Regions from separate parts of the Mesorhizobium sp. NPDC059025 genome, predicted to be linked through region 1. Evidence: riboswitches for the same ligand, from Rfam matches in the RefSeq annotation. Region 1 holds a riboswitch; each other region holds the start of a gene.

What was found. A riboswitch is a leader RNA that binds a small molecule or an ion and turns the genes downstream of it on or off. The one in region 1 is predicted to bind cobalamin.
Region 2: it holds a riboswitch for cobalamin, as region 1 does, so the genes downstream of both, ACFWYE_RS00690 (CbtB-domain containing protein) here and ACFWYE_RS11020 (DUF1852 domain-containing protein) in region 1, are expected to answer to the same signal.
Region 3: it holds a riboswitch for cobalamin, as region 1 does, so the genes downstream of both, ACFWYE_RS24655 (ABC transporter ATP-binding protein) here and ACFWYE_RS11020 (DUF1852 domain-containing protein) in region 1, are expected to answer to the same signal.

The regions. Positions count from the first base shown of each region.
Region 1 is NZ_JBHYIM010000003.1:640,926-651,112, reverse strand. Features, by position in the region: gene ACFWYE_RS11045 (aromatic ring-hydroxylating dioxygenase subunit alpha) at 1-349, shown strand, start outside; gene fdhA (formaldehyde dehydrogenase, glutathione-independent) at 489-1,679, shown strand; gene ACFWYE_RS11035 (GlxA family transcriptional regulator) at 1,799-2,773, shown strand; gene ACFWYE_RS11030 (hypothetical protein) at 2,955-3,344, shown strand; gene ACFWYE_RS11025 (AraC family transcriptional regulator) at 3,426-4,328, shown strand; cobalamin riboswitch at 4,464-4,679, shown strand; gene ACFWYE_RS11020 (DUF1852 domain-containing protein) at 4,843-5,826, shown strand; gene ACFWYE_RS11015 (methionine synthase) at 5,854-6,888, shown strand; gene ACFWYE_RS11010 (flavin reductase) at 7,025-7,525, shown strand; gene ACFWYE_RS11005 (ATP-dependent helicase) at 7,706-9,784, shown strand; gene ACFWYE_RS11000 (molybdopterin-dependent oxidoreductase) at 9,821-10,187, opposite strand, start outside.
Region 2 is NZ_JBHYIM010000001.1:149,054-159,240, reverse strand. Features, by position in the region: gene ACFWYE_RS00730 (RidA family protein) at 1-74, shown strand, start outside; gene ACFWYE_RS00725 (creatininase family protein) at 139-939, shown strand; gene ACFWYE_RS00720 (tyrosine phosphatase family protein) at 976-1,482, opposite strand; gene cobD (threonine-phosphate decarboxylase CobD) at 1,479-2,534, opposite strand; gene cbiB (adenosylcobinamide-phosphate synthase CbiB) at 2,533-3,495, shown strand; gene cobO (cob(I)yrinic acid a,c-diamide adenosyltransferase) at 3,500-4,114, opposite strand; gene cobU (bifunctional adenosylcobinamide kinase/adenosylcobinamide-phosphate guanylyltransferase) at 4,116-4,625, opposite strand; gene ACFWYE_RS00695 (CbtA family protein) at 4,618-5,394, opposite strand; gene ACFWYE_RS00690 (CbtB-domain containing protein) at 5,412-5,591, opposite strand; cobalamin riboswitch at 5,625-5,818, opposite strand; gene ACFWYE_RS00685 (MFS transporter) at 5,898-7,097, opposite strand; gene ACFWYE_RS00680 (MFS transporter) at 7,257-8,486, opposite strand; gene ACFWYE_RS00675 (DUF1624 domain-containing protein) at 8,812-9,801, shown strand; gene ACFWYE_RS00670 (methyltransferase family protein) at 9,798-10,187, shown strand, end outside.
Region 3 is NZ_JBHYIM010000012.1:137,419-147,605, forward strand. Features, by position in the region: gene ACFWYE_RS24620 (DUF1348 family protein) at 1-27, opposite strand, end outside; gene ACFWYE_RS24625 (hypothetical protein) at 325-648, shown strand; gene ACFWYE_RS24630 (LysR family transcriptional regulator) at 668-1,588, shown strand; gene ACFWYE_RS24635 (SDR family oxidoreductase) at 1,542-2,282, opposite strand; gene ACFWYE_RS24640 (TetR/AcrR family transcriptional regulator) at 2,415-3,026, opposite strand; gene ACFWYE_RS24645 (NAD(P)H-dependent oxidoreductase) at 3,104-3,706, shown strand; gene zigA (zinc metallochaperone GTPase ZigA) at 3,934-5,151, shown strand; cobalamin riboswitch at 5,298-5,504, shown strand; gene ACFWYE_RS24655 (ABC transporter ATP-binding protein) at 5,589-6,461, shown strand; gene ACFWYE_RS24660 (ABC transporter substrate-binding protein) at 6,485-7,432, shown strand; gene ACFWYE_RS24665 (FecCD family ABC transporter permease) at 7,435-8,448, shown strand; gene ACFWYE_RS24670 (DUF899 domain-containing protein) at 8,600-9,397, shown strand; gene ACFWYE_RS24675 (hypothetical protein) at 9,394-9,747, shown strand; gene ACFWYE_RS24680 (putative bifunctional diguanylate cyclase/phosphodiesterase) at 9,925-10,187, shown strand, end outside.

The sequences.
Region 1 (10,187 bases):
GTTCGCCGAATATGACGGTGGCGTCACCTCGATCCATCTCGGCGGCACCACATTCCTCGTCTGCTACCCCGATCACGGCATGATCTACCGCTTCGTGCCGAAGACGGCGGACAGCTGCGAAATGGAATTGATCTGGCTCGTCCGCAACGATGCCGAGGAAGGACGCGACTACGACCTGGAAAAGCTGACCTGGCTTTGGAAGGTCACCACCGAAGAGGACAAGAAGATCATCGAGCACACCGCGCGCGGCGTGCGCTCGCACTATTTCGTGCCCGGCCCGATCGCGCCGATGGAGCACAACGAGCTTCGCTACATCAACTGGTATCTGGAGGAGATCAGCCGCCCGTAGCGAATGACCAGGGCTTGATCTCGAAAAGTGGGAACCCGTTTTCGGAAAAGATCATGCTCCAGCAAAGAGTTAGATCAGCTTGGCGATTCAATCAAACGCCCCCTGATCCGACTGGGAAAATCCAACTGGGAGGAAGAGCATGAGCAGGAACAGAGGCGTGGTCTATCTGGGCCCCGGAAAGGTCGAGGTCCAGGACATCGACGATCCCAAATTCGCAGCGCCGGATGGCCGGCGCATCGAACACGCGGTGATCCTCAAGGTGGTTTCCACCAACATCTGCGGATCCGACCAGCACATGGTTCGCGGCCGCACCACGGCGGAAGCCGGCCTGGTGCTCGGCCATGAGATCACCGGCGAGATCATCGAAAAGGGCAGCGACGTCGAAATGCTCGAGGTCGGCGATATCGTCTCGGTGCCGTTCAACGTGGCCTGCGGACGCTGCCGCTGCTGCAAGGGGCAGGACACGGGCGTGTGCCTGACCGTCAACCCGGCTCGCGCCGGGGGCGCCTACGGCTATGTCGACATGGGCGGCTGGATCGGCGGGCAGGCCCGCTACGTCATGGTGCCCTATGCCGATTTCAATCTGCTGAAATTCCCCGATCGCGACCGTGCGATGGAAAAGATCCGCGATCTGACCATGCTGTCCGATATCCTGCCGACCGGCTTCCATGGCGCCGTTCGCGCTGGCGCCGGTGTCGGCTCGATCGTCTATGTCGCCGGTGCCGGACCGGTTGGCCTCGCCGCGGCCGCATCCGCCCGCATCTTCGGTGCTGCCGTCGTCATGGTCGGCGATTTCAACAAGGAACGGCTCGCCCATGCCGCCAAGGTGGGTTTCGAGGCCATCGACCTTTCCAAGAGCGACCGGCTGGGCGACATGATCGCCGAAGTCACCGGCTCCAACGAGGTCGACTGCGCGATCGACGCGGTCGGTTTCGAGGCCCGCGGCCATAGCGGCGGCGAGCAGCCGGCGATCGTGCTGAACCAGATGATGGAGATCACCCGTGCTGCCGGCTCGATCGGCATTCCCGGGCTCTATGTAACGGAAGACCCAGGGGCCGTCGACGCGGCTGCCAAGCACGGCAGCCTCTCGCTGCGTCTTGGACTCGGCTGGGCCAAGGCGCAATCCTTCCACACCGGGCAGACGCCGGTGCTCAAATACAATCGGCAATTGATGCAGGCCATCCTGCATGATCGCCTGCCGATCGCCGATATCGTCAACGCCAGGGTGATCTCGCTCGAGGACGCCGCGCGAGGCTACGAGAGCTTCGACCAGGGCGCGGCGGTCAAGTACGTGCTTGACCCGCATGGCGATATTTCGAAAGCTGCCTGATCGGGACGACCTAAAAATGTCGCAGCCGTGGCGCAGGCTTTGGGAGAACCGATGGCCTGCGCCTCTTCCCGATGGGAACGGGAGGCTGCCGGATTGTGTTCGAGCCAGGAGAAAGATCCATGAATTCCCCGGCAAAGCTGCGCGTGGGTTTTATCCTCGGCCGCTCTTTCACCCTGTCGGCCTTCGCGCTGTTCATCGACACGCTGCGGCTGGCAAGCGACGAGCTTGACCGGTCGGGCCGCGTCAGTGCGGACTGGCATGTGCTGGCAAGTTCGAAGAACCCCGTGAAATCGAGCTGCGGCGTGCAGGTCGTTCCAACGTCCGGTTTCGTCGACCCGGCTCATTTCAGCCATATCGTGGTGGTCGGCGGACTGCTCAATGTGGAGGAGCCCGTCGACGCCGAGACCACGCGTTATCTGCGTCGCGTTGCAGCAGCAAACGTACCGCTCATCGGCCTGTGCACCGGCACGTTCATCCTGGCTGATGCCGGACTCATGAAGAACCACGAGTGCTGTGTCAGCTGGCTCCATGCGCGCGACTTCCAGGACCGGTTTCCCGACCATGTCGTCCGCTCGGACAGGATCTTCCATCTCGATGAGAACCGGGGTTCGTGCGCCGGGGGCAGCAGCGCCGCCGACATGGCGGCGCTCATCGTGCGCAGCCACATCAGCGAGGATGCCGAACGCAACGCGCTGGAAGTCCTCCAGATCGATCACGCCCGCTCCCCCTTCCATCTGCAGGCGAGGCGTACATTTGCCGACGAGGCGGAAGACGTCCGTATCAAGGCGACGCTTCTGGCGATGGAGCAGCATATCAATGACCGCATCCCGATCACGCAGCTGGCGCGGCAGGTAGGGGTGAGCCGCCGCCAGCTCGAGCGCCTTTTCAAGGAGAAGGCGGGAATGTCGCCCGCCAATGCCTACAAGCGCGTGCGGCTGATCCATGCCAAGGCGCTTGTCGCAAACACCGATGCCTCCATGCTTGAGATCGCCCTGGAAGCGGGATTTGAAAGCGCCTCGCACTTTGCCAGGACCTTCAAGAAGTTCCACGGCCAGAGCCCGTCGGAGCTGCGGACGGCGGCAATCCATATCTGACGGGCCATATCTGACGGGAAAGTCCGCGCGAAACCGCAATGGCGGGTTCGCGGGATTTGTTGGCAGACGCGCGAGAGCAGCCTGAACGCCGCCGTGGCATGCTTGGGATATCGGTGTTGCCGCCAGTTAGCCCCTCGGAAAGGCTTGCCGATCGACCCGGTCTGCGGAAGGAAACAAATCAATGTTCCTGGACGATACGCGCTTCCCGCTTGTCTTCGCGCGGGAGGAAGGACAGTCGCCTGCTTCGATTCTCGCCGAGCTCGAAGCGCTTCTGAACCGGCAGGCACCGTTCGTGCTGATCACCGATCATTCACCGGACGACCATGACACGGAAACGGCCGAAGAGCGCAGGGAAAAGGCCCTGTTCTTCAAACGGACCAGGGATCGTTTCAGGAAGTATTGCCGCGCCATGATCGTGATAGAGGGGAAAAAACCCGCCAGCGCGGCGGTGCGGCTGGCTGCGGCGACCGCGAGCAAGGCGTTCGGCTTTTCCGTTCTTTTCGAGACCGACGAGAGGCGAGCGGCGGCGAGAGGCATGCTTCTTCTGCTCGAGGCGCGTGCCGGATCATAGGCTCCTCCAGGGCCTCGATGACATGCCGCACGGGTTTGGGATACGCTATCGGTTTGGCTGATCCGGGATCAGGAGAAGCGGGTGAATTTTCCGCAAATACACGGCTTCGGGCAAGTGGATGACGTACCACGCCCCGTTTTCAGCCTGATCACCGAAACGACTTTCGTCGGCGAGACAGAGCCCCACCATCATGACAAGGCGCAGCTGATGTGTGTCATCGGCGGCGTGCTGACGATGCAGGCTGCCGGCGGGCTCTGGACCGTCCCGCCGCATTGCGCCATGTGGATACCGAGCGGTGTTTCCCATGCCGGTCGCGTCGCCGGGCATATCAAGATCCTCAACCTCTACATCGATGCGGATCTGGCCGCTGCGCTCGACCCGGATTGCGGCATCCTGTTCGTCCAGCCGTTCCTGCGCGAGCTCATCCTGCGGCTCGACTGCGCGACGCCGCCGGCGGCGATGGGCCGCGAACGCGAAGCCAGGCTCATCGCCGTGCTGCTCGACGAACTGGCGACCGCAACGCTGGAACCGATCCATCTGCCCATGCCGACCGACAGGAGGCTTCAGCGGCTGACCAGGGCGATGATCGAGCACCCGGACCAGCGCTTCACGATCGACGAATGGGGCGCCCGCATCGGCGCCAGCAACAGGACGTTGAGCCGACTGTTCCAACGGGAAACCGGCATGTCGTTCCTGCGCTGGCGACAGCAGCTTCACATCGGCCTGGCGTTGCGGCGTCTTGGGGAGGGCCAGTCGGTCACCAACATCGCCGGCGATCTCGGCTATGACAGCGTCAGCGCGTTCATCTCCATGTTCAAGCGCATGCTGGGAACAACCCCGGCGCGCTATTTCGAGGACGTTGCCACGGGCCCTGCCGAGGGAAATACGCGAAGGACGCTTGCCCGCGGCGAAGCGGTTGGCCACGACGCCGCCGAGGCTGGGGCAGCGCCGAACATCATCCCGCTGAAGAAACGGCCGGCGTGATGTGACGCTCCGTGCAACTGCACGACAAGCAGGGTGGAACCGGGACAGCGTCTGAGCCGCCAAATCCGACGCCGACGCACGCGATAAAGATATAAACATTTCTTTATGCGCTATTGACTTCATCTGACAATTGCAGGAGGGTGAAGGCGTCTAGGTTCCCCGATCGTTGCGTGCAACGCGCCGGGGCTAAGAGGGAAGTTGGTGCCCCGTCATATTCGGGAAAGCCGAAGCTGCCCCCGCAACTGTAAGCGGTGAGCTGACGTCCAGAATGTCACTGGGGTGAACCCTGGGAAGACGGACAGAAGCGATGACCCGCGAGCCAGGAGACCTGCCTTGACGAAAAAACGTCCACGGGCGGGGTGTCCCGGTGTGCCGTAGCGGAGGCCGCGTAGCGGACCGCCTTGCTATGTGTCCGCTGACCCATGCCCCCAACTCATTGGGGTAAGTCGTGTCTCAAACCAAAATTCAAGTCGCCAACCCCCGCCTGTCCCTTGTCGATCGCCGGCAGGTCGCAATGAGTGACGACTTTACGTTTCGCCTCAAGAGTATTCGTTTTGACGAGGAATATAGCCCGTCGGACAACACGCGTATCACGACCAATTTCGCCAATCTGGCCCGAGGAGAGAACCGACAGGAAAACCTGCGCAATGCCCTGAGGATGATCGACAATCGTTTCAACGCCCTGGCGCATTGGGATAACCCCAAGGGCAATCGTTATTCTGTCGAACTCGAAATCATTTCGGTTGAGATGATTATTGGCGCCGAAGACAACAACAATGCCTTCCCGATAATTGAAATATTGAAAACAAACATCGTTGACCGAAAGACGAACGAGCGGATCCAAGGTATTGTTGGGAACAATTTCTCCTCCTACGTGCGAGACTACGACTTCAGCGTATTGCTGCCGGAGCACAACAAGAACCGCCCGGAATTCAGCATCCCGGACAATTTCGGAGATCTGCATGGAAACCTGTTCAAAAGTTTCCTGAATTCAGATGCCTACAAGAAGCATTTTTCCAAGCCTCCGGTCATATGTCTGAGCGCTTCAAGCAGCAAGACATATCACCGCACCGAAAATCGGCACCCTGTATTGGGCGTTGAGTACCGGCAAGATGAATTGTCTTCGACGGACCAATACTTTCAGAAAATGGGAATGCAGGTCCGCTATTTTATGCCATCGAATAGCGTGGCGCCTCTGGCTTTCTATTTTGTCGGCGACCTGCTTGCAGACTACACCAATCTTGAGCTGATCGGCACCATCAGTACGATGGAGACTTTTCAGAAGATCTATCGACCCGAGATCTACAACGCCAACTCGTCGGCGGGGGCGTGCTACCAGCCAAGTCTGAAACACCAGGATTATTCATTGACCCGAATTGTCTACGATCGGGAAGAGCGTAGCCGGCTGGCGATCGAGCAGGGAAAGTTCGCCGAGGAGCACTTCATCAAACCATACAAGTCCATCCTCGAGCAGTGGTCCGCCAATCGCGTTCGCTGACCAACCAAAAAGACAAGGCTGCCCATCATGAAAACACTGTTGCCCACGTCAACCGCCGGCAGCTTGCCAAAACCCTCGTGGCTGGCCCAGCCGGAGAAACTCTGGTCACCCTGGAAACTGCAGGATGAGGAATTGATCGAAGGCAAGCAGGACGCTTTGCGTTTGTCACTTGACGATCAAAGACAGGCAGGCATCGATATCGTCAGCGATGGCGAGCAGACGCGCCAGCATTTCGTCACGACGTTCATCGAGCACCTGGACGGGGTTGATTTCGAAAAACGCGAGACCGTCAGAATTCGGGATCGCTATGATGCGAGCGTCCCGACAGTCGTCGGCGCAGTGTCGCGCCAAAAGCCGGTTTTCGTTGAAGACGCCAAGTTCCTGCGCCGGCAGACCAGGCAGCCTATCAAATGGGCTCTGCCGGGTCCGATGACCATGATCGATACGCTCTTTGACAATCACTATAAGAGCCGCGAAAAGCTGGCTTGGGAATTCGCCAAGATCCTCAATCAGGAAGCCAGGGAACTGGAAGCTGCCGGCGTCGATATCATCCAGTTCGATGAGCCCGCATTCAATGTCTTCTTTGACGAGGTGAACGATTGGGGTGTTGCCACCCTGGAAAAGGCAATCGAAGGGCTCAAGTGCGAAACTGCCGTTCATATCTGCTACGGGTATGGCATCAAGGCCAACACAGACTGGAAGAAGACTCTCGGGTCGGAATGGCGGCAATATGAGGAATCTTTCCCCAAGCTGCAGAAATCCAGCATCGGCATGATCTCCCTGGAATGCCACAACTCTCACGTTCCAATGGATCTCATCGAACTTGTTCGCGGTAAAAAAGTGATGGTCGGGGCCATCGATGTGGCAAGCGATACCATCGAGACGCCGGAGGAAGTGGCCGCTACTCTGCGAAGAGCACTTCAGTTTGTCGATGCCGACAAACTGTGCCCCTGCACCAATTGCGGCATGGCCCCCCTCTCCCGTCGAGTAGCCAGAGGCAAGCTGAATGCCTTGAGTGCAGGCGCGGAAATCGTTCGAAAAGAACTCACAGCCCGGGCCTGACGACCGGGGCACGTCCAGACAGCCACGCGACGCCGTCGACTGACTGGACATGCCTTGCCGTTCCCGCCGCGGGGAGACAGGCGGCCTTGCGCGAGCGCCTCGGTTTGCCCGCTCCGAACGCGCCCGAGAGATCAAAATGAATGTGATGCAGCATCGCTTCGGCATTGTGGACAGAGCCACGTTTCGCAACGGGATGTCGCGCCTCGGCACTTCGGTCAATGTCGTCAGCACCAATTCCGGCGGCAAGCGCTACGGCTTTACGGCCTCCGCTGTCTGCAGCGTCAGCGATACCCCGCCGACACTGCTCGTCTGTATCAATCGTGCGAGCTCATGTTTTCATGCTTTCGAAAACGCACGCTATTTCTGCGTCAACACGTTGATGCCGGGCCACGAGGACCTTTCCGACGCGTTCGGCGGAAAGACACTGGTGGTGAACCGATTTGCACTTGGCGAATGGACAGAAGGTCTTACGGGTGTTCCCGTCCTGACAGACGCCTCGGTCAGCTTCGAATGCGAACTCAGCAATGCCGTCGATGAGGCAACCCACCGTGTCCTATTCGGGCGCGTGGTAGACGTCCGCGAGAACGAGGAACAGGCAGCGCTGCTCTATTGCATGCGTCGCTACCTCAACGGCTAGCCTGATACGTTGGCTAGCCCTATACCAGCATTCCCGAGTGCCAGTTCCCAAATCGGCCGCGTTTCTCCGCTCCCCGCTGGAGACGCGCATGGGAAGCTTGCCGAGCAGGCTGGCGTAACCCAGGCCGCAAGGCGGCCCGCGGCCATTGCGAACGAAACGGAAACGATGCTTCATGGCCGCATGAACATCGCAATCCGTGATTCGATCGAGGACCCAGCCTATCTGTCCAAGCTGAACGACGGCCAGAGGGCAGCGGTCCTGCACGGCGACGGCGCGGTTTGCGGACCGCTGCTGATCATAGCCGGCGCCGGCTCAGGCAAGACGAATACGCTCGCCCATCGGGTGGCGCATCTCATCGTGCGCGGCGCCGATCCGCGTCGCATCCTCCTGATGACCTTCTCGCGCCGCGCCGCGACCGAGATGACGAGGCGTGTCGAGCGCATCGCCGCCGAGGTGATGAAGGATCGCGCCGCCAGCCTGACGGAAGGCTTGACCTGGGCCGGCACGTTCCATTCGATCGGCGCGCGATTGTTGCGCGACTATGCGCTGGAGATCGGGCTCGAGCCGAGCTTCACCATCCACGACCGCGAGGATTCCGCCGACCTGATGAACCTGGTCCGGCACGATCTCGGCTTCTCGGAGACCGAGAACCGCTTTCCGACCAAGGCGACGTGCCTTGCGATCTACTCGCGCGTGGTCAATGCGCAGGACGTGCTGGAAAAGGTCGTCGCCGACTGTTTCCCCTGGTGCGTCGGCTGGAGCGAGGAGCTGAAACGGCTGTTCGGCGCCTATGTCGAGGCCAAGCAGCGGCAGAATATCCTCGATTACGACGATCTGCTGCTCTACTGGGCGCAGATGGCGGCGGAACCGGACATCGCCGCGCATCTGTCGTCGCGCTTCGACCACATCCTCGTCGACGAATATCAGGACACCAACCGGCTGCAGGCCTCGATCCTGACGGCAATCAAGCCGGACGGGGCCGGCCTGACGGTGGTGGGCGACGATGCCCAGTCGATCTATTCGTTCCGTGCCGCGAAAGTCCGCAACATCCTCGATTTCCCGACCTTGTTTCCGGCGCCTGCCGATGTGGTCACGCTCGATCGCAACTATCGTTCAACCGACGCGATCCTGAATGCGGCGAATGCCGTCATCGGCGAGGCGACCGAACGCTTCACCAAGAACCTGTGGACCGACCGCGCCTCGCACGAAAAGCCGGCCATCGTCACCGTGCGCGACGAAGCCGAACAGGCGAGCTACATCTGCGACGAGGTGCTGAAGGAACGCGAGACCGGAACCCAGCTCAAGCAGCAGGCGGTGCTGTTTCGCGCATCCCACCATTCGGGCCCGCTCGAGGTCGAGCTGACCCGGCGCAACATCCCCTTCGTGAAATTCGGCGGGCTGAAATTCCTCGACGCGGCCCATGTCAAGGACGTGCTGGCCGTGCTGCGCTTCGTGCAGAACCCACGCGACCGCATTGCCGGCTTCCGTGTCATGCAGCTTCTGCCAGGCATCGGGCCGTCGGCTGCGACGCAAGCCATCGACAGCATGGAGCAGTCGCTCGACCTCGAGATGGGCCTGGCGCGTTTCGCGCCGCCGGCGCGCGCCGCCAGGGACTGGCCGCTGTTCGTCGATCTGTTCTGCGACCTGCGTCGCGGCCCGGGCTGGCCGTCGGAGATGGAGCGGGCAAGGCTGTGGTACGAGCCGCATCTCGAGCGCAAGCACGAGGACGCGACTGTGCGGCGGGCGGACCTCCTGCAGCTCGAGCAGATTGCGTCCGGCTATCCGTCGCGCGACCGCTTCCTGACCGACCTGACGCTCGACCCGCCCAGCGCAACCAGCGACGAAGCCGGCCCGCCGCTTCTCGACGAGGATTATCTGATCCTGTCGACGATCCATTCGGCCAAGGGCCAGGAATGGACCAAGGTGTTCCTGCTCAATGCCGTCGACGGCTGCATCCCGATCGATCTCAGCGCCGGCGAACGCAAGGAACTGGAAGAGGAACGCCGCCTGCTATACGTCGCGATGACGCGGGCGAAGGATTCCCTGCACCTGATCGTACCGCAGCGTTTCTACCCCTCCAGCCAGGTCGCGCGCGGCGACAGGCATGTCTATGCATCGAAGACGCGCTTCATCCCGTCCCACATCCTGCAGCATTTCCAGCTCACGTCCTGGACAAGCCAGGCGCTGCGCGACGAGCAGTCGGCGCGGCCGAGCACCAGCGTTGACCTTAAGGGCAAGATGCGGTCGATGTGGAAGTAGTCAGCCGGCGCTCACGGCCGCCGGGCGCCCCTGTGATCATTCGGCGGCCTCGACCCGGCCTGCCCCTATGATGGTCCTGATCTCGGAGCGGCAGGAGCCGCAATTGGTGCCGGCGCCGAGTTCCCTGCCGATGGCCTCCAGGCTGCGGCAGCCGGCGGAAACGGCGTCGGCCAGCTGGTTGACGCCGACATTGAAGCAGGAGCAGACGATGCGGCAGGCTGCCGGCGTGGCTGCCGGCGAGCGACCCGACAGCAGGGCCTGGCGGTCGGCCGGGGTGAGTTGCTCCCGGCTGCCAAGCAGTGATACCAGCCAGTCGCGTGCCGGCAGTTGCCCCTTCGGAGCAACCATCAGCGCCTCGGCCAGCGCGCCGGTTTCGTCCACCGCCGCGGCCCGATAGGTCAGG
Region 2 (10,187 bases), on a different contig from region 1:
CCACCCTGATGATCGTCGGCGGCTTCGCCCGACCGGAATTCAAGGTCGAGGTTGAGGTGATTGCGGCAGGGTGAGCTGCCTGCGCCCTTCCCTATGACAGAGTAGCTCGAATGAGTTGCCGACAATCCGGAGGCTGATGTGACGACGAAAAGACGCGTATGGTGGGGCGATTTCCGAACCACGGAATATGCCGCAATAGACCCGGAGACGACGATCGCCGTGTTGCCGGTGGCGGCGATCGAACAGCATGGCCCACATCTGCCGGTATCCACCGACACCAGCATCATGAACGGCATGCTGGTGACGATGATCGAGCGGCTGCCAGCGGATATCGATATCCGTATCCTCCCCGTGCAGGCCGTTGGCAAATCCAACGAACATGTGCATGCGCCGGGAACGCTCACCCTGCCGCCGGCGACTCTCATCGATGCCTGGACCGAGCTTGGTCTTTCCATTGCGCGTGCCGGGGTGAGGAAGCTCGTCGTCGTCAACTCGCATGGCGGCAATGAGGAGATCATGGGCATCGTCACACGCGAACTGCGTGTGCGCGAAAACATGCTTGCTGTGAAGACCAGCTGGCAGCGTTTCGGCCGCCCAGCGGGACTGTACACCGAACTCGAAGATCGCCACGGCATCCACGGCGGCGACGTCGAGACGTCGCTGATGCTGCATTTCCGGCCGGACCTGGTCGACATGGCAAACGCCGAGAACTTCGTCTCCAACGTCGCCAAGGCTGAGAAGGCCTTTTCGCTGATGCGCCAGACTGGCACCCACGCCTACGCCTGGATCGCGCGAGATCTGAACCCGCATGGTGTCGTGGGCGACGCTTCGATAGCCACCGCTGAGAAAGGCCGGCTGACCGCCGAGCATCAGGCCGACGGTTTCATCGCATTGTTGAAGGACGTGCGCGGAGCAAAGTTAAACGACTGGGTGCTTTGAGGCCGAAGCGCGTCCATTCTCGATGGAAAGCGTCCCTCACTCTATCTCCAGCTCGAACGGCACGCCTTCGTATGCGTCGGCACCGCGGCCGATCGAGGCAATAGCCGCAACCATGCGGCCATTGCGGCCAAGGATGTGGTCTGCCACAGCGACAAGACGCGGATTGGGCGTGGCCGAGGGCGAAAGCCAGCGCAATGTCCTGGCCAGCTCCATCTCGTCGCGCTTCGGAGCGAGAGCGGACGCGATGATGAAAGCCGATGCGGTCGAGCGGCTGATGCCGGCATAACAGTTGATCACCAGTGGCCGCGACCGATCCCAGCCCTGTGCGAAACCGAGCAATGCCCGCACATGCTCTTCGCCGGGCAGCGTCATGCCCTCCTGCGCCTCGGCGATGTCATGCATGACAAGATGCAGATGGTTTTCGGGCCGGATGGCTGCCGGACGCACCATGTCCGTACCAGCTGCCAGCAAGGACAGCAGCCGCTCGGCACCGACGCGGTTGACCGTAGCTTCGACCTTGGAGAGCGGGCAAACGATGATCATGCGCGTATCCTGTTTTGTGAACCATCGGTCTTTGCAGCCCAGCCGGCAAGTGCAGCATCCAGCCGTTGCCACTCGTCTTCCGAACCCGGCAGGCCAGAACGCAGCGTGTGCGGTCGTTCAGCGAAATGCCGCAACAGTATGCCCTGTCGGCCGAGCGCCCGGAACAGGCCAGGCGCACCGCCGAAATCGAGATAGCGGAACAACGACGTTCCACCGGCGACCGGCACGCCATGACGCACAAACAACGCATCGAGCCGTGCGGCATCCTCGCTCAATTGCTGCCGCATCGCTTCTTGCCAGGCAATATCGCCTAGCGCGCGAATGCCGTACTCCAGCGTCGGCCCTGCCACGGCCCAGGGACCGAGCTGGCTCTCGAGCCGTGCGGCAGTCGCCCGATCCGTCAGCGCAAACCCGAGACGCACGCCGGCAAGTCCAAAGAACTTGCCAAAGGAACGCAGAATTACCAGTCCGCCATGTCCGGCATCGGCGGCAAGACTAGCATCGCACGGGCCGACATCCATGAAGGCTTCATCGACCACGAGCAGGCCAGCTTTTGCTTTCATGGCATCGGCGAGCTTGAGCAACCGCTCGCGCGAAACGATGCGTCCGTCCGGATTGTTGGGATTGACCAGGATGGCGACATCCGCCTCGGCCAGCGCATCGAAATCAGTGGTTTCGGCAACGACATGGCCGGCGATGGCGGCTGCCCGTGCGTGCTCGGCATAGGTCGGCGACAACACCAAAACGCGTCCCGCATTCACCAGTGAGGCGACACGCGGCAACAGGATTTGTGTGCCGGGGCCTGCGACGATGTTTGCTGCCGAGGGCGCACCATAGGTCGCCGCTGCGGCCGCCAGCAATTCGGCAAGGCGCGCAGCTTCCGGCAATCGAGTGAACGCTGTGGCGGGCGGATCGAAAAGCGGATAGGAGTGCGGATTGATCCCGGTCGAGAGATCGACAAACGGCTCCGGTGCATCAGGAAACAGCGCCCGGGCCCGGCCAAGGCTTCCGCCGTGATCAACTGCCGCAATTGCCTCGCCTGGAAGCCTCATGTCCGCCCTGACCGCCTTTCTGTCGCTGCTGATCGAAGCTCGGCTCGGCTATCCGGACCGGCTGTTTCGCGCCATCGGACATCCGGTGACGTGGATCGGCGCCCTGATATCCTGTCTCGATCGCAGGCTCAACAGCGCCGCCGACAGCGACGCGGCGCGTCGCATCGCCGGCCTGTTTGCGCTACTGCTCATCGTTGCCGTGCCGGCGATGATCGCTCGGATCGCTGAGTCTGCCCTGCTGGCCCTGCCATTCGGCATTGTCGTCGTTGCGCTGCTGGGAAGCTCGCTGCTGTCGCAGAAAAGCCTCGCCAGCCATGTCGAAGCAGTGGCTGATGCGCTTGACAGCGGCGGCGTTGTCGCAGGGCGAAAAGCAGTGTCGATGATCGTCGGCCGAGATCCGGAAAAGCTCGATGAAGCCGCTGTCGGACGGGCTGCCATAGAGAGCCTGGCAGAGAATTTTTCCGATGGCATTGTTGCCCCCGCCTTCTGGCTTGGCGTCGGCGGCCTGGCCGGCGGCGCTGCCTACAAGGCCGCCAACACCGCGGATTCGATGGTTGGCCACCGTACCGAGCGCCACGAGGCTTTCGGCTGGGCCGCGGCGCGCTTTGACGATCTGGTCAACCTGCCCGCTTCACGCCTGACCGGCCTCCTGATCGTTGCCGCCGCGTTTTTCATCAAGGGCGCCGATCCAGCCGAAGCTTGGCGCGCCATGCGCCGCGATGCACGCCATCACCGTTCGCCCAACGCCGGCTGGCCGGAGGCCGCGATGGCTGGCGCCCTGGGGCTCGCGCTTGCCGGCCCGCGTTCTTATGGCGGTGTTCTGGTGGAAGGCCGCCATATGGGAGAAGGCGGCCGCACCGCCGTTACCAGCGCTGACATCCGCCAGGCGCTGAGACTTTACTGGACCGCCGACATGCTGCTCGTCGCGCTGTTTGGCGTGATTGCACTGGCGCTCTGGTAGGCCTTTAGAATTCAATTCCCTGCTGCGCTTTCACGCCGGCGGAAAAATGATGCTTTGTCGCCCCCATCTCGGTGACGAGATCGGCGGCTTCCGTGAGCGCCGGCTTGGCATTGCGGCCGGTAACGACAACATGCAGGTCTTCCCGCCGCCCCTTCAGGGCAGTCACGACACGATCGACATCCAGATAGTCGTAGCGCAGTGCGATGTTGAGTTCGTCCAGCACCAGCAGGCTGATGGACGGATCGGCCATCAGCTCTTCCACCTTCATCCAGGCAGCTTCTGCGGCGGCAACATCCCGCTTCAGGTCCTGCGTTTCCCAGGTGAAGCCTTCGCCCATCGAATACCAGACCAGCCGATCGCCGAACGCCTTGAAAGCATCCTTCTCACCGGTGTGCCATCTGCCCTTGATGAACTGAACGACACCGACGCGCCGGCCGTAGCCCAGCATGCGCAGTGCCAGCCCGAAGGCAGCCGTGGTCTTGCCTTTGCCGGGACCGGTGTTGACGATGAGCAGGCCCTTCTCGATGGTCTTTTGCGCCACCTCTGCGTCCTGCACCGCCTTGCGCTTGGCCATCTTGGTGCGATGGCGCTCGGCTTCGCTGTCATCGATCTCGACCATGTCATTTCACCTTGAGTGGCAGGCCGGCAACGGTCAGCACCACATCGTCGGCCACCGCCGCAACCTGCTGGTTGAGACGCCCGGCAGCATCTCGGAAGCGACGCGCCAGCGCATTGTCCGGCACGATGCCAAATCCGACCTCGTTGGACACAACAAACCAGGGACCACGCGGTTTCGACAGTGTGGCGGTCAGCCTGGCGCATTCGTCCTCGATATCATGCCCGGCCAGCATATGATTGGTCAGCCAGAGCGTAAGGCAATCCAGCAGTACCGGTCGCCCGGCAGGCAGGCGCACCAGCAATTCGACAAGGTCGAGTGGCGCGTCCGCCGTTTCCCAGCCTTCGCCTCGACGAGCACGATGATGCGCGATGCGTTCGCGCATCTCGTCGTCGTAAGCCTGAGCGGTCGCGATATACGTCCAGGGCGCCGGCAGCGCCGTAACCAGTTTTTCGGCATGCGCGCTCTTGCCGGAGCGCGCACCGCCGATGATGAAGGTCAGGCGATCAGGCAAAGCTGTCGCGAAGGCTCGATGCCTGCCCGGTAAAGCGGCCGCGCACAACGCCGACGACCGCACCCAGCACAACCCAGAACACCAAGTTGGTCAGCGTAACCGCCACCACGAACTGGTGATGCAGGCCTTCCGGGATCGGCGTGTCGTAGCTCTCCGGCTGCGGCGCGCCAACGACGTGAGGCGCGACGATCAGCAAGATCGCGAGCACGGTAAGTGGCAAGGATCGGCGGAAGGCGATGAGCGCAAGGCCAATGGCCGTGGCGACGACGGTGGAGATCCACCAGGCTTGCCTTGGCAGCAAATCGGCAGCAGGCATCGCCGGCAATTCCGGCGGCAGGCCAAGGCCTGGCGCAAGCGTAAAGACGGCAAAACCGGCAAGCCCCCAGAACACACCCTGGCGCCAGTTGCCGATGCCGCCGGCGAATTCCGAGAAGGCGACAAGGATCAGCGCGAAACCGATACCGGTTACGACATTGGAGAGTACGTTGAACGAGAACCGCTCGATGCCGTCGGCGGGTGCCCAACCTTCCTCTTCCTCGGCCGGAGCAGCCGCGGGCGCTGGCGCAGCCGAACTCATTGCGTTGGTCCCGGCATCGGCAGCGGGGGCTGCAGGCGCAGCCGCATGTTCATGGCCGCCGGCGGCCTGTTCATAGACTTCCGCCTTCAGGATCAGGGGAACGGTTGCATAGGCCTGCAAGCAGGCGAGAACGATGCCGGCCAACAGGCCCGCGATCGCCGCGACAAACACGACGTTGCGAAAAACAGACATGGTGGGTTCCCCCTGAGTTAGTGGCAGGGGAACGCCATCGAGTGGCGTGCGTCGTGGGCGGCGTTGTGCACGGCCTCGATATGCGAGAAGCCGGTGAAGCCGATGACGAAGATGCCGAGCAGGCCAGCCATTGCCAGCTGAAGGAAGCGCGACTGCGAAGAGGTCGAAGCGCCGAGAGAAACGGAAGCGGTATTCATGGTCTGTCCTTTCGCCCTCCACCCGAGGGCATTACCGTCATTGCCGTCGCCGGCAGGTCTCCTGGCTTGCGGATCAGCGCCCTTCTCCACCTTCCCGAGACAAGCCTCAGTGGCATTGGAGAGGACTACCGCTCACAGTTGCGGGGGCAGCCACGGCTTCGGATGGTTTCCCCCTCCCCACCGTATTCCCTCTTGGTCCCGAAGGGACCGACGACGGCGGGAACTATAGAAAGAATTCTGGCGCCCGGCAAACCAAATTCCGCCATCGCCAGACGCATCCGCGTCATTGGTGACCTGCTGTCGTCGCTACATCGATTTCGGCAGATATCTCCAGGTAACAATGGCGCAGACGGCAGCAAGGCAACCAAGCGTGGCGAAAACCGATCCCAGGCCGAAGAAAGCCAGCACCAGCGAATAAACCAAAGGTGGTGTCAGCTCCGAGAAATCGAGGTAGGTGCGGTAAACTGCGGCCATCTGCGGCCGCTCGTAGGCGCGCACCGAGCGCATGAAGGCGGTGGAGCCGATCGCATCGAGTGCGATGGTGAACAAGGCGCCGACCAGGAGCAGGCCGGCGGTGGCGAGCGGGATGAATTCGCCGATGGCGCCGGCAAGCCACAGCGACACCGCCATCCCGGCAAAGGCGAGCGTCATCACGTTGCGTGCACCATAACGCTTGCCTGCCCTGCCCCAGAAAATGGCAGCGAACAGGAGAGCGTTGCCGGCCGAAACCAGCAAGCCCCCGGCAAGTTCACCCTGGCCGGTAATGACCATGAACAGCGGGCCGTAGACAAAGAACGTGGTCCAGTAGCAGGAACGGCCGAAAGCGATAAGCCAGGCCAGCCGCAACCGTGGCTGGCTGACGAAGCGCCCGATATTGGCGAACGGATTGATGGGGCGGCTCTTGCCCGGCACGATCATCGGATTGTCGCCAAGCCGGTAGTACCAGAACAGCGCAAGCAGGCAGAGTGCAAAAACGGCCACGGCTCCATGCGCAGCATAAATGCCGTAGCGTGTGTAGAGGAAGATACCGAGCGTCGGGCCGCTCGTCCAGGCGATCATCGACCACGCCATGCGCAGGGACTCAGCCTGCATGAGGTCGGTCTTGCGGATATGGTCCATGATGTAGAGGTTGAGCGTGATCGACAGCGCACTCGCGCCCATTACCCGGCAGAGCATGCCGATGATCTGACCAGGCAGCGAATGGGTGACGAAGAACAGCGAACCGATCGCAAGCAGCAGCGCACCGGCTGTGTAGACCCATCTGCGTGCGAAGCGGTGGATCAGCATCGGCATGAACAGCGTGACCGAGAGACCAAGCAACGAGACGATCGTATAGAGGATCGAGACCGTCTGCTCGTTCCTCAGGATCTCATAGGCCTGGATCGGGATAACCGAGGCAACCGTGGCTCGCGCGGCAGATTCGATGGCGTAAAGCGAAGCAAAGGTGCGCGCGTCCGCCGGCGGAACCGCCGGTAGCCAGATCGGATGGCGGACATGCGTGGACATGGATTCCCAAACTAACGACTCGCAACGGGAAATCTGCGTCGCCGATGGCCGGGCCGGTAGCAGGAAACCGACGCGCTAGCGCCGGAATGCGAAGCCGGCCAACCACTTTGCACCGGCTGGCACAACGATAGGCTGCCGCATCAAGCTTGTGAGGATCGATCAGTGCGTTCTTCGTGAGCCTGGATCGACAAAGGCCACGGCAACCGCGGCTGCCAAGGCTATCGCAGAGACGATCAACATCGAGCTCAAAAGCGTATTGACAGTTCCCGACGCGCCGAGGAACTGCCCCGCCACCGCGACGATCAACGCCCCACCACCGATCGACATTGCTGCTGCCAGTCCCGCTGCGGTGCCTGCCATGCCCTTTTGGATTGTCATGGCCCCCATATTGGCGGCGGGCAGCGTCAACCCATTGCCAAGGCCGATGAACATGCACGGGCCGAAAAACGCCAAGGGATGCGTAATATCGAACGCGGACAGAACCAGGCCAAACAGGAGCCCGCCACAGGTCAGCAAACGAGCAGCGATGAGCAATGTGGCCCGAGGCACCCTCAAGCCATAACGGCCGGTCAGAAAACTGCCGCAGATAAAGCCCGCGGGGACCATCCCCATGAAAAGGCCGAGCAGCGCACTCGATCCACCGACCACCAGAGGTGCACCGGCCAGGAAGATGTAAAGTATCCCGGACGATGAGGCCATCACGACTATGTAAGCCCAGAACACAACCGAACTTAGCAGCCGTCCATATGAGCCGAGATAGACCCCGCTTCGCCTGACTGGAGAGAGTGTCTCGCTCAGTTCTCGTTTCGACAGAGAGAGAATAATTGCGCCAAAGGCCGCAAGAACGACAAAGATCGTCCGCCACCCCAAGAGTTCATCCAGCGTTCCTCCTAAGGTAGGACCGAGCATCGGCGCCAAGGCCCATGCCATCGCGGCGTAGCCCACCCTGCTCGTCCCCTCATATTCATTCGATGTTTCTTTGATGGCGACAAGAGCCACGCAAAAGCAGGCGGCAATCGAAGCTTGCATTGCGCGGAACACGAGGAAAACAACAATATCAGGGGCTAGCGCGCAACCGATAGAAGCCAGAATGAAGATCGAGAGCGAGACCAGCGCCACGGGTCTGCGTCCGTATCGATCCAACATCGCGCCAGAGATCAGTTCCACGAGCGCGGTCACAATCGCATACCCCGCGACCGCAAGGCTGATCAGCTCGAAGTCCACACCAAATTCCATCGCGATCTTGGGCAGCGACGGCGATATGATGTTGACAGGCAGCACCGAGAGTGCGGACAGCAGGACAAGAATGACAAATCGAGATTTCGAAATGCTGCCCGCAGTCCCCGCACCCGGTATACCCGTGTCCGGGAAATGACGATCTTTCGTCATGATCGCGTCCTTGATTTTGTGGAGGTTGGCGGATCGGACATGGCCGACCCGATCCGACGGCAATAAAAAAGGCTCCGTCAGGAGCCTGTTTGCCGCGCATGGGTGCTTTCGCCGGATGGTTACACCACCCCGCCCATGCGCCTTCCTACCACGAATGCGATCATTTCAACGTTCATGATCGCATTGCTAGACGGCGGCGGCGATCCGGTCAACGTTTCAGAATTCCATTGCTCGAGCGGTTGACCGGAAGAAGCGCCGCCAACCATTCTCGCTTGGGCCGTATCCGTGCTAGGCATTGTGCGGTTGCAATTTCGAATCCCGCCGCATGAGCCTCGAACAGCAGACAAATCCCTCCCGTCGCATTACCGTTATCGATGCCCTGCGCGGCATCGCGCTTCTGGCGATGGCCAGCTACCATTTCACCTGGGACCTTGAGTTCTTCGGGTATGCAAGCGCCGGACTGACGGCGCACGGACCCTGGAAGCTCTATGCGCGCTGCATTGCGTCGAGTTTCCTCTTCCTGGTCGGCGTCTCGCTGGTGCTTGCGCACGGCGACCGCATCCGCTGGCCGGGCTTCTGGAAACGGTTCGCCATGGTGGTGGCGGCGGCCGCTGCGATCTCGCTGGTAACGTATTTCGCAACGCCCAGCAGCTTCATCTTCTTCGGCATCCTGCATCAGATTGCCCTGGCCAGCGTTCTCGGCCTCCTGTTCCTGCGCATGCCGGCGCTGGTGACATTCATCGTCGCCGCACTGGTGATCGCAGCTCCATTCTATCTGCGCTCGCCCATTTTCGATCATCCCGAACTCCTGTGGGTCGGCCTCTCGTCGGCCGATCCGCGCTCGAACGACTATGTGCCGCTGTTTCCCTGGTTCGGCGCCGTGCTGGTAGGCATCGGCCTGACCAAGACCGCCAAGGCAGCTGGCTTGTTCGACCGGCTGGCCAACGTCTCGTTCGGCCGGACACTTGAACGCCCGCTCACTTTCATCGGTCGCCACAGCCTGGCCTTCTACCTCATCCACCAGCCGGTGCTGATCGGCTGCGTATGGCTGTTCGCACAGATATGGCCTGCCCCCGCACAGGATCCGAAGCTCGGCTTCACCAATGCGTGCCAGGCATCGTGCCTAGACAGCCGAGACGCCGCGTTCTGTGTGCGCTATTGTGGCTGCATGCTCACCGCGGTCGAGAAGGACGGCCTGCTGACAGGCATCATGAAGGGCGACCAGCCGGCTTCGGCCAGGACGCGCATCAGTGACCTCGCCAGCACATGCACGGTTCAGACCGAGGACGCCATGAGCCCTGGGGAACCGCAATGACCGACGCCCCGCGCCTGCCGTTTCCGTTGCCGCCGATCATCTTCCTGATTGCGCTGATCGTCGGAGTTGGCCTGGGCATTCTCTATCCACTGCCCTGGTTCGGAGACGTCCTCGGCGACATCCTGTTCGGTTTCGGTTGGCTGGCTGCGCTGGGCGCGGTGGCGTTGTGGTTCACCGCCATACGCCTGATGTACAGGGCCAGAACGCCCTTGAACCCGGTCGCCACTCCGGCACACCTGTTGACCAGCGGACCATTCGGCCTCAGCCGCAACCCGATTTATCTGTCTCTGGCAACCCTGGTCATCGGTATCGGGCTGATCATCGGCAACGTCTGGCTTATCCTGCTGGCGTTTGCGGCAGGGTTGGTGACAAGCAGGCTGGTGATC
Region 3 (10,187 bases), on a different contig from region 1:
GAAAGGCGGCAGGGGCGGACGACTCATCGGGATCTCCATCAGGCTCACGCTTTTGTCAGGCGGGTTGAGATCTTTGTACCAATCGGTACAAAGCACGTCAACTCCCCTGAAACCGATTTGCGCGTGTCGGCCTTTACGCGTCCCGCATTTTGCGCAATCTCACTGTCATTCCAGGGAGGCACGCGTTCCATGTTCAATGTCCTGAGCCTCACTCCGAAATGGATAGCAGCGGCCGTTGTCGGAATTCTGACGGTGATATCCGTCACGGAAGGGAATGCCACACCTAGCTGTGGTCAGCTGACCCTGGCAGGCGAACGGGCCAGGATGGCCAAGCTGCTTGCAGCAACGGGTTATTCCAGTGAACAGAGTTCGTTCCTGATGCGAGGTTCTCGCGCCGCATTTCACCCCTTTCCCGCCGCATCGATGACACCCGAAGCCAGGACATGCGGGCGTACGGCCATTCAGGCCTTGGTGCTCAACTGCACCGGCAGCATGCTGAAATCGTCGCTTGCGGAAACATCCGACCCGGACGCGATGAAGACGGCCAGCTATTGGGGCCGGAAGAAGCTCGCGGTGCGCGAACTGCTTTTCATCGGACTTTTTCACAGCTGCCAGGCCGCGGCTCGCGAACGGTTCGAGAGACGGTGATTGCCATTATGGACAGACCATGCAGCTCAGGCATTTGAAGACATTCGTTGCCGTTGCTTCCGATCTCAACATCACGCGAGCCGCGGAGCGCATCCACCTTGCCCAGTCGAGCGTGAGCGAACAGATCCAGGCATTGGAGGCTGATCTGAATGCCGCGCTTTTCGACCGCACCGGCCGCAAGCTGAAACTGACCGAAGCAGGCCAGCGCCTGCTCGATCATGCCCACGAACTTCTGGCCCGCGCCGACGAAGCGCGCGCAGCGGTGGCAGCGGCTGCAAACACGATAGCGGGCACGCTGGCGATTGGTGGGCTGGAAACGCTGTGCGCAGGCTACCTGCCTCCACTGCTTGCATACTTCGGCACCGAGCATCCGGAGGTTGGGCTGCAGCTGAGAAGCGCCGGCAGCGGTGACCTGCGCGGCGGCGTGAGGAGCGGCGCCCTCGATGTTTCCTTCGTTTTCGGCGAACCGCCCGATACGCCGGAACTCAAACACGAAGTGGTGGCGGAAGAAGAACTCGTCGTTGCGCTGCCTGCCGGCCACCGGCTGGCAGGACAAGTCGCGGCAGGTCCCGATGACCTGCGCAACGAGCCGTTCCTGGTGACCGAACAGGGATGTGTCTATCGCCAGATGTTCGAAGCGGCCTTTGCGGACAATGGTGCGCGGCCGCGCATCGCCGTCGAGCTCGGCTCGATCGCGGCGATCCAGAAACTCGTGGCGGAAGGCGCCGGTTGCGCCCTCATCCCGCGCATTGCCGCCGAGGCCGGCAACACGCGCATGGTGGCGCTGCCATGGACCGGCGGCAATTCACCGGTCCCGGTCTCCATGATCTGGCACAACAGGCGCGGCAAGCGGCCGGCTGTGCGTCTTTTCCTGGAAGCCGCGCGCCGGCAATTCAAACCAGGCGATGCCCGCCTTCGGCGTGCAGCACCGTTCCGGTGACAAAGCCATTTCGCATCAGGAAACGGATGGCATCGGCAATATCTTGCGGCTGGCCTATGCGACCCACTGGCAGGCGGGCAGCCATGGCATCGAGCGTTGCCGCCTTGGCGTCACCGGCAACGTGCTGCCAGATTGGCGTGTCGACCCAACCTGGTGAAACCGCATTGACGCGGACAGGCCCGAGTTCGACCGCGAGCGCGCGCACCAGCGAGGCAAGCGCGCCATTCATGGCCGCCGTCACAGAGCCGCGCGCGGCCGGACGATAGGCATTGATGCCCGACGTGAAGGTGATCGACCCCTTCTCGGACAAGACCGGCGCGCCATGCTTGGCCAACAGCAGCGGTCCGAAGAATTTCGAATCGACCACCCTGCGCGCTTCCGCGATGTCGAGCTCCGGCAACAGCCTGTAGGAGGCACCGATGTCGGCGGCAGTCGAGACGATGTGGTCCAGCAGGCCGATATCGGTAAAAAGCCTGCTGACGTCATCTTCCCTGGCGATGTCGGCGACGGCGATGCGCAACAAAGATGGGTTGCCCAGGCCGCTGCCGGCCGCATCCAGCTTTGCCCGCGAGCGCCCGACGATCGTTACTTCGGCTCCCTCCGACAGAAGCAGTCCCGCCAGCGCCAGACCCATGCCGGAGCTGCCACCGGCGATCAGGACGCGCTCGGCCCTGTTTTCAGTTGTCGTATCCATGAGCTCTCCATTTGGCCAGCCTTCGTTCGGATGGCCCAGGCGGAGTTTTCTGCCCGGGCGGGCGCAAAGGGAAACGGGAAGATACGAATGTCGTCATCGGAAACTCCGATGGCAGCTCCGCACCAACTGCACTTAGCCGGCGCCGCGCGCCGCCATGGCCAGGATGGTCTGATAAAGTTCCTCGCGGGCTTCATCCGCAGTGATCTCTCCCGAAGCCGCAGCAGCGGACAGACCGGCAGCCGCCCCCAGCATGCTGCAGAGGCGCGCCGTGGTGAGACTGCGCGCAAACGGCGCCAGAGCTGCCCGGCATTTCTCGAGGAATACCGCCTCGTGCTCACGCTTCATCGTCGCCAGTTCCGGCGTCCCGACAAGGGCGGCCACCACGCCGGGGATTTCGCGGCCCTGCTCCAGCACGCAATCGACATAAGACGAAGCGATCACCGAGGCACGACCATCGAGCGTCGGTTCGCTTGCCGCCAGCGCCGTATCGATGACCAGGTTCTGGCGCTCATCGAATTCCTGGTAGAGCGCCGCCAGCAGAGCCGAGCGCGTAGCGAAGTGATCGTAGACCACGGGCTTGGTCACCGCCGCCTGTTCCGACAACCGTCCGAGCGTCAGCGCCTCGGTGCCTTCCTCCCGCGCAATGCGCCAGGCGATATCGAGAAGCTGGCGATGCCGCTCTTCCCGCAGCAGGCGCTGGCGACGCGGACGCGCCGGCGGATCCTTCAAATGGTCGCTTGACATCGCTATATACCAAAAGTAACTTACTAAAAGTATATAAGCCTGATCCTTTCCCTGCAACACCCCCCAGGAGCTTCGTCATGCACGCGCTCGTCGTCGTCGCGCATCCCGACCCCAATTCGCTCACCCATCTGATCGCCAGCCGCGTCGGCGAAGGCATCGCGGCGTCGGGCAACAGTTTCGAAATCGCCGATCTGGCCGCAGAAAGGTTCGATCCACGTTTCGGCAAGAGCGACATCGCCGTTAACCTGCACCAGGCGACCCCTGATGCCGACGTCATCGCCGAACAGGGGCGCATCGACCGAGCCGATGATCTGGTCCTGGTCTATCCCGTGTATTGGTGGTCGATGCCCGGCCTGCTGAAGGGCTGGATCGATCGCGTATTTTCCAACGGCTGGGCCTATGATGAGCCACCGGGCGGCAGGCTGACGAAGAAACTGCAGTGGCTGAACGTGCATCTCGTCGCGATCGGCGGGGCCAGCCAGCGCACCTATGCCAGGCATGGCTATTTCGGCGCCATGAAGACCCAGATCGACCACGGCATCTTCGATTATTGCGGCGCCAAAGTTGTAACATCCGAATTGCTGCTCTTCCCGGAAGCGCAGGATCAAGCACAGCTTCCAGCCGAGGCCCATGCCATCGGCTACCGGCTGTTCCAGAAACAGCAACGCGTGGCGGCGTAGAATTCTTCGCCGCATGGGATTTCCAGGAGGAAGCTCCCATGCGGCAGCCAAGACCGAAACCGCTGCTGAACGGAACCGTTTCTCCACCCGAACGCATGCTGCTTGCCTTTCGGCTTTGTTATGTTACAACGTAACAATACCTCAGTGGCCTTCCCACGAATTTGGTCACTCCTCACCACGGGCGCCCCCTCAGGGTTCCGCCTCACCGCAGCTTCTGGAAAGCAGTCATGCCCACGCACAATCGAAGGCGTCTTCCCGTAACCGTCCTTTCCGGGTTCCTCGGCGCCGGCAAGACCACACTTCTCAATCACATCCTGCACAATCGCGACGGACGCCGGGTTGCCGTCATCGTCAACGACATGAGCGAGGTGAACATCGACGCCGCGCTGGTACGCGACGGTGGCGCAAATCTCTCTCGGACCGACGAACAGCTGGTCGAGATGACCAATGGCTGCATCTGCTGCACCTTGCGCGACGATCTCCTGGCAGAAATGCGGCGGCTCGCCGAACAAGACAGGTTCGACTACCTGCTGATCGAGTCGACCGGCATTTCGGAACCTCTGCCCGTCGCTTCGACCTTCGAGTTCCGCGACGAAGCGGGCAACAGCCTTGCCGACGTCTCGCGTCTCGACACCATGGTGACGGTCGTCGATGCCGCGAACCTGCTGCGAGACTATTCCTCGTCGGATTTCCTGCGCGACCGCGGCGAGGCACTCGGCGCTTCGGATGAACGTGTGCTCGTCGATCTTCTGGTCGAGCAGATCGAATTTGCCGATGTGATCGTGCTCAACAAGGTTTCCGACACCTCGGCAAAGGACCTTGACCTGGCCCGCAAGATCATCCGCTCGCTCAACCCGCAGGCCGAGCTCGTCGAGACGGATTTCAGCCGCGTGCCGCTCGCAAAGGTGCTCGATACCGGCCGTTTCGATTTTGACAAGGCCGAACAGCACCCGCTCTGGTTCAAGGAGCTGAACGGTTTCAGGGACCACATCCCCGAAACCGAAGAATACGGCATCCGTTCCTTCGTCTACCGCGAGCGCCGTCCATTCGATCCCGTCAGGTTGCAGGCCTTCATCAGCAGGCCGTGGCCGGGTGTGGTGCGCGCCAAGGGTTTCTTCTGGCTGGCGACACGCCCCAATCATGTCGGGGAATTGAGCCAGGCCGGTGTCCTGGTGCGAACCGGCAGGCGCGGGCTCTGGTGGTCAGCGGTTCCCCGCAACCGCTGGCCCGATAGTCCGTCATGGCAGGAAGCCATGAAACCCTATTTCGATCCAATGTGGGGCGACCGCCGCCAGGAACTGGTCTTCATCGGCTGCGACCCGATGGACGAAAGCCGCATCCGCGCCGAGCTCGATGCCTGCCTGGTGGACGAGCCCGTCTTCGCGCCGCAGCTGTGGCGCGACCTGCCGGACCCGTTTCCGAGCTGGAGCGGACAGGCGGCATGATCATCAAATCCCTGATTTCCCTGTTCAAGGGACGCCACCAGAATTGTGACTGTCATCCGCGGCGCGCCCGCTACATTCCGCCGGCGGAGCGGCACGCTACCACAGGTCCCAGCCAAGAATCGCCATTGCCAGGCGGCGGCGGTCACAATAGGGTCCGCGACGATGGTGCCTCGAATCGAAAGGTCCGGGGTGAAAAGGGAATACGGTGACGTCCGCAAGGGCCAAGACCGTGGCTGCCCCCGCAACTGTAAGCGGTAGCAAAGTCCGAGAACGCCACTGGCCAAAGTGCCGGGAAGGCAGGACCGCGCAACGATCCGCGAGCCAGGAGACCTGCCATCACAGTGAGTTGACCGGACGGGGTGTGCCGGGAGGACGCTACAAGGGCGGCCCTGCCGTCGTTCTGGCCATCCTTCCGCACCTGATCAATGAGGGATCAGTTGGAAGGTTTTGCCGTTTTTCAGCGTGATGGCGCGACGCATTTTCCCGACGACGCACCGCAGCGCGCCGATGAAGGTGCTTGCGCGCGTGCGGTTATCCTGCAGGCGCGCGACCTTAGCTATCGGCCGGAAAAGGGCATCACCCTCGTCGAGGACGTCTGCCTCGACATGCGCGCCGGCGAAAGGCTCGCCATCATTGGTCCAAACGGCGCCGGCAAGACGACGCTGATGCGCATGCTGTGCGGCATGCTCAAACCTGTCAGCGGCCTGGTGAGCCTCGATGGCGAACCGCTCGACCGACTGCCGATGGCGGAACGCGCGCGACGCATCGCCGTGGTCGGCCAGTCGGATCAGCCGGATGCCCAGCTTGCGGTCCACGACTATGTCGGGCTCGGCCGTATCCCGCATGCCGGGCTTCGTCGCCGCAGCGACGACCGCAACGTCGTAATCGACGCGCTGGAACGTACCGGCCTGCTCTCCCTGCGCGATCGCCGCATGGGCTCGCTTTCCGGTGGCGAGCGCCAGCGCGCGCAGCTGGCGCGGGCGATCGCACAGCAGCCGCACGTGCTGTTCCTTGACGAGCCGACAAACCATCTCGACCCGCGCGCCCGCGGCGAATTGCTGGAGTTCGTCGCCAGGCTCGGCATCGCTGTCGTCACGGTGCTGCACGATCTGCCGCTGGTTGCCCCCTTCGCCACCCATGTCGCCGTGATGAGCAAGGCGCGCCTCGTCGCGCTCGGCACGCCGCGCGAGACCCTGACTGCAGAACTGGTGCGCGAGGTCTTTGGCATCGACGTGCTCAGACTGCCTCATCCGGACGAACAGGATCGCGAGCTGACGGTCTTCGACGTGCCGATACGCCTTTCCCGATGAACCGCCCCATCCACGGAGCCGCCATGAAACGCCTCGCTTTTTGCCTCGCCGCCACGCTTCTCTCGTCGACCGCCTTTGCCTTCCCGGTCACTGTAGACAGCTGCGGCATTCCGCTGACCTTCGACGCCGCGCCGAAGCGCGCGGTGATCAACGATCTCAACATGTCGGAAATGGCCTTTGCGCTGGGTCTCCAACCCGAGATCGTCGGCCTGACCGGCATCACCGGCTGGTACAAGGTCGATGACGCCTTCAAGAAGGCGCAGGGTTCCATCCCGGAACTCGCGCCCAAATATCCGACGCTGGAGAATCTCCTGGCGGTGGAGCCGGACTTCTTCTTTGCCGGCTGGTATTACGGCATGAAGCCCGGCGGCGACGTGACGCCCGACACGCTGGCGCCGCACGGGATCAAGACGCTGGTGCTCAGCGAAAGCTGCGTCCACCTCGACAAGAACCGGCCGGCGGCCTCGATGGATCTGCTGTTCGGCGACGTCGAGAAGCTCGGCAAGATCTTCGGCAAGGAAGGCGAGGCCAACACGCTGGTTGCCGGATGGAAGGAAAGGCTTGCCGGCATCACCGCCAAGGTCGGCGCCCGCGGCGGCACACGTGTATTCCTCTACGATTCCGGCGAGGACAAACCCTTCACCGCCGGCAAATTCGCGATCCCCACGGCGATGATCGAAGCGGCCGGCGGCAGGAACATCATGGACGACCTGCCGACCAACTGGGGCAACACCGATTGGGAAACCGTCGCCACCCGGAACCCGGAATTCCTGGTGTTGCTCGACTACCAGGACGACGCCGGCTACCGGAAACTGCTGAACTTCCTGAAGACGCACCCGGCGATGAAGGAGACGGACGCCGTCAAGAACGAGCGTTTCGTTGCCCTGCGCTACGCGGAACTGACGCCCGGCCCGGCCAACATCGAGGCCATCGACAAGATCGCCAAGGCAATGCACCCGGAGGCCTTCTGAACGTGCCAAGCCGAGCATACGGCGTGGCCATCGGCACAGGTCTGGTGCTGGTCATCGCGCTGGCGCTGCTATCCATCGCCTATGGCTCGACCGTCATTCCACTGGGCGATGTCATTGCAGCGCTCGCTCGTGCCGTCGGCCTGGACGCCGGCCGCGTGACCGCGCCGGTGGAGAAGATCATCGTCGACCTCAGGCTGCCGCGCGCGATCCTCGCCGTCTGCGTCGGCGCCGGTCTCGCTGTGGTCGGCGCACTTCTGCAGACGGTGACACGCAACGACCTGGCCGATCCATTCCTGTTCGGCCTGTCCTCGGGTGCCGCGGCGGGTGCTGTTTCGGTCATCACGGTCTTTGGCGACCGCCTTGGCGTGTGGACGCTTCCGATCGCCGCTTTCGTCGGCGGTATCCTGACAGCCTTCGTCGTGTTGCTGCTCGTCAATCGTATCCGCGGCCAAGGGCCGGAGCGGCTGATCCTTGCCGGTCTCGCCGTGTCCTTCCTGTTCACGGCGCTGACCAACTATCTGGTCTTCGCCGGCGACCAGCGCGCCGCCCATTCGGTGCTGTTCTGGACCATGGGCGGGCTGGGCCTCGCCCGCTGGGGCAATATCGGCCTGGCGATTGCCGGAGCAGCCGTCATTCTCTGCTTCGCGCTACGTTATCATCGCTGGCTCGACGCCTTCCTGGCCGGCGAAACCACCGCCGAAAGTCTTGGCGTTCCGGTAACGCGCTTCCGGACACTGACATTCCTCGCCGCAGCGCTGTCGACGGCGATCCTGGTTTCCGTTGCCGGCGTCATCGGCTTCGTCGGATTGATGATCCCGCATGTCGCGCGCCGCTTCGCCGGCCCGCTGCATCTGCGACTGGCCATCGCCTGCGCCGTCTTCGGTGCGGTGCTCCTGCTTGCCAGCGACCTGCTGGCGCGCACGCTGCTGCCGCCGCAGGAATTGCCGATCGGCATCATCACCAGCTCGATCGGCGCCCTGTTCGTGGTTGCCACCCTCCTGCGCAAGCGGTTCTGAGCAACCGGCCATTCCATCGCTCCGGAATAGCGCCACACTTGTTACTCACACTGTTCGGCCTCCGAAGGCAGACTGGCACCAGCACCGAGTGTCGAGCAACGACGCTTCGACCTCGAGGCACGGCATCGCCCTGACAAGGAGGTTCAGAACAATGACCGCATCCGCCGAAAACAAACGAGACGAGATCCTGGCCGCCCTGCACAGGCCGCCGGTGGTTGATCACGAGGCGTGGGAGCAGGCGCGCCAGCAACTGCTGGTGAAGGAAAAAGCCCACACGCACGCACGCGATGCACTGGCCGCAGAGCGCCGCCGCATGCCCTGGGTGGAAGTGACCAAGGACTACGTCTTCGAGACCCCGAACGGCAAGGCAAGCCTGCATGACCTTTTCGCCGGCCGTCGTCAGCTGATCCTTTACCGCGCCTTCTTCGAGCCCGGCGTGTATGGCTGGCCTGACCATGCCTGCCGGGGTTGCTCGATGGTGGCCGACCAGGTCGCCCATGTCTCGCATCTCAATGCCCGTGACACCACGCTGGTCTTTGCTTCGCGCGCACCGCAGGCGGACATCCAGCGTGTGAAGGTCCGGATGGGCTGGGACCGTATTCCCTGGGTCACCATCGTCGACAGCTTCGACGTCGATTTCGGCGTGGACGAATGGCATGGTCACAACGTCTTCCTGCGCGACGGCGATCGCATCTTCCGCACCTACTTCATCGCCGACCGTGCCGACGAACAGATGGGCGGCACCTGGAACTATCTCGACATCACGCCGCTTGGCCGCCAGGAAGTCTGGGAGGATTCGCCCGAGGGCTATCCGCAGACCCCGACCTATAAATGGTGGAACTGGAACGACAGCTACGTTGCCGAAGCCGAGCCTGACAAGGGATGGGTCGCGATTTCCGACGCCGGCGAAGAAGCGATGCGCGCCAGACCAACGAGTGCGAAATCATGAGCCGCTCGTGCTGCTCCATCTGGGCCGACGAGGAGAATCCTCGCCGGACCAGTACCAGCACTGTCGACAAGCCCGTCGTGAATGCCGCAGCGCAGGCGGCAACCGACAGCGCTGCGCTCGACAACGCACCCACAATGACAGCATCGGATTGGCTGGTGCTGGCCGCAGCGCCGACTTTCGCCGCCATGGCCTTGCTGACCGCGATCATGGCTGGGCCAGCCGAGACGCTCTGCTCATCCGCGATGGGCATGCCGCTCGGCGGCATGGTGCTGATGTATCTGCTGATGAGCGCCTTCCATCTCGCACCTTGGCTGAAGCTGGTTCGGGCGGATCGCTCGGCAACGCGCTAAGGACAGGGGCATCGCGGCGTTGACTTGTCCCTTCGCCCGGAGCCGATCGTATTTAACCATCGATGCTATCAGAATATTAGCGATTGCTTGGCAACGTCTTGGCGCCGACGGTCGTTAGCCTGGATCCGCAACAATCCGAGCGACGATCGACCTGACAGAATGGCGCCGGGGGCGTTGATGCGTGTCGTCTCATGCTTGGTCACGGAGCATAACCCGTGGCTCGTGCTGCTTGCCGTGTTTGTCTGCATAGCCGGCAGCTGGGTGACGTTCAGGCTTTTCCGACAGGCCGAGGCGCGTGACGGCTGGCAGCGGGCCGGCTGGATCTTCCTTGCGGCGCAGGCCGCCGGCTCATCGATCTGGTGCACGCATTTCATCGCCGTCATCGCCTATGAGCATGAAGCTCCGGTCACCTTCGACCCGGCCTTTACGATGGTCTCGCT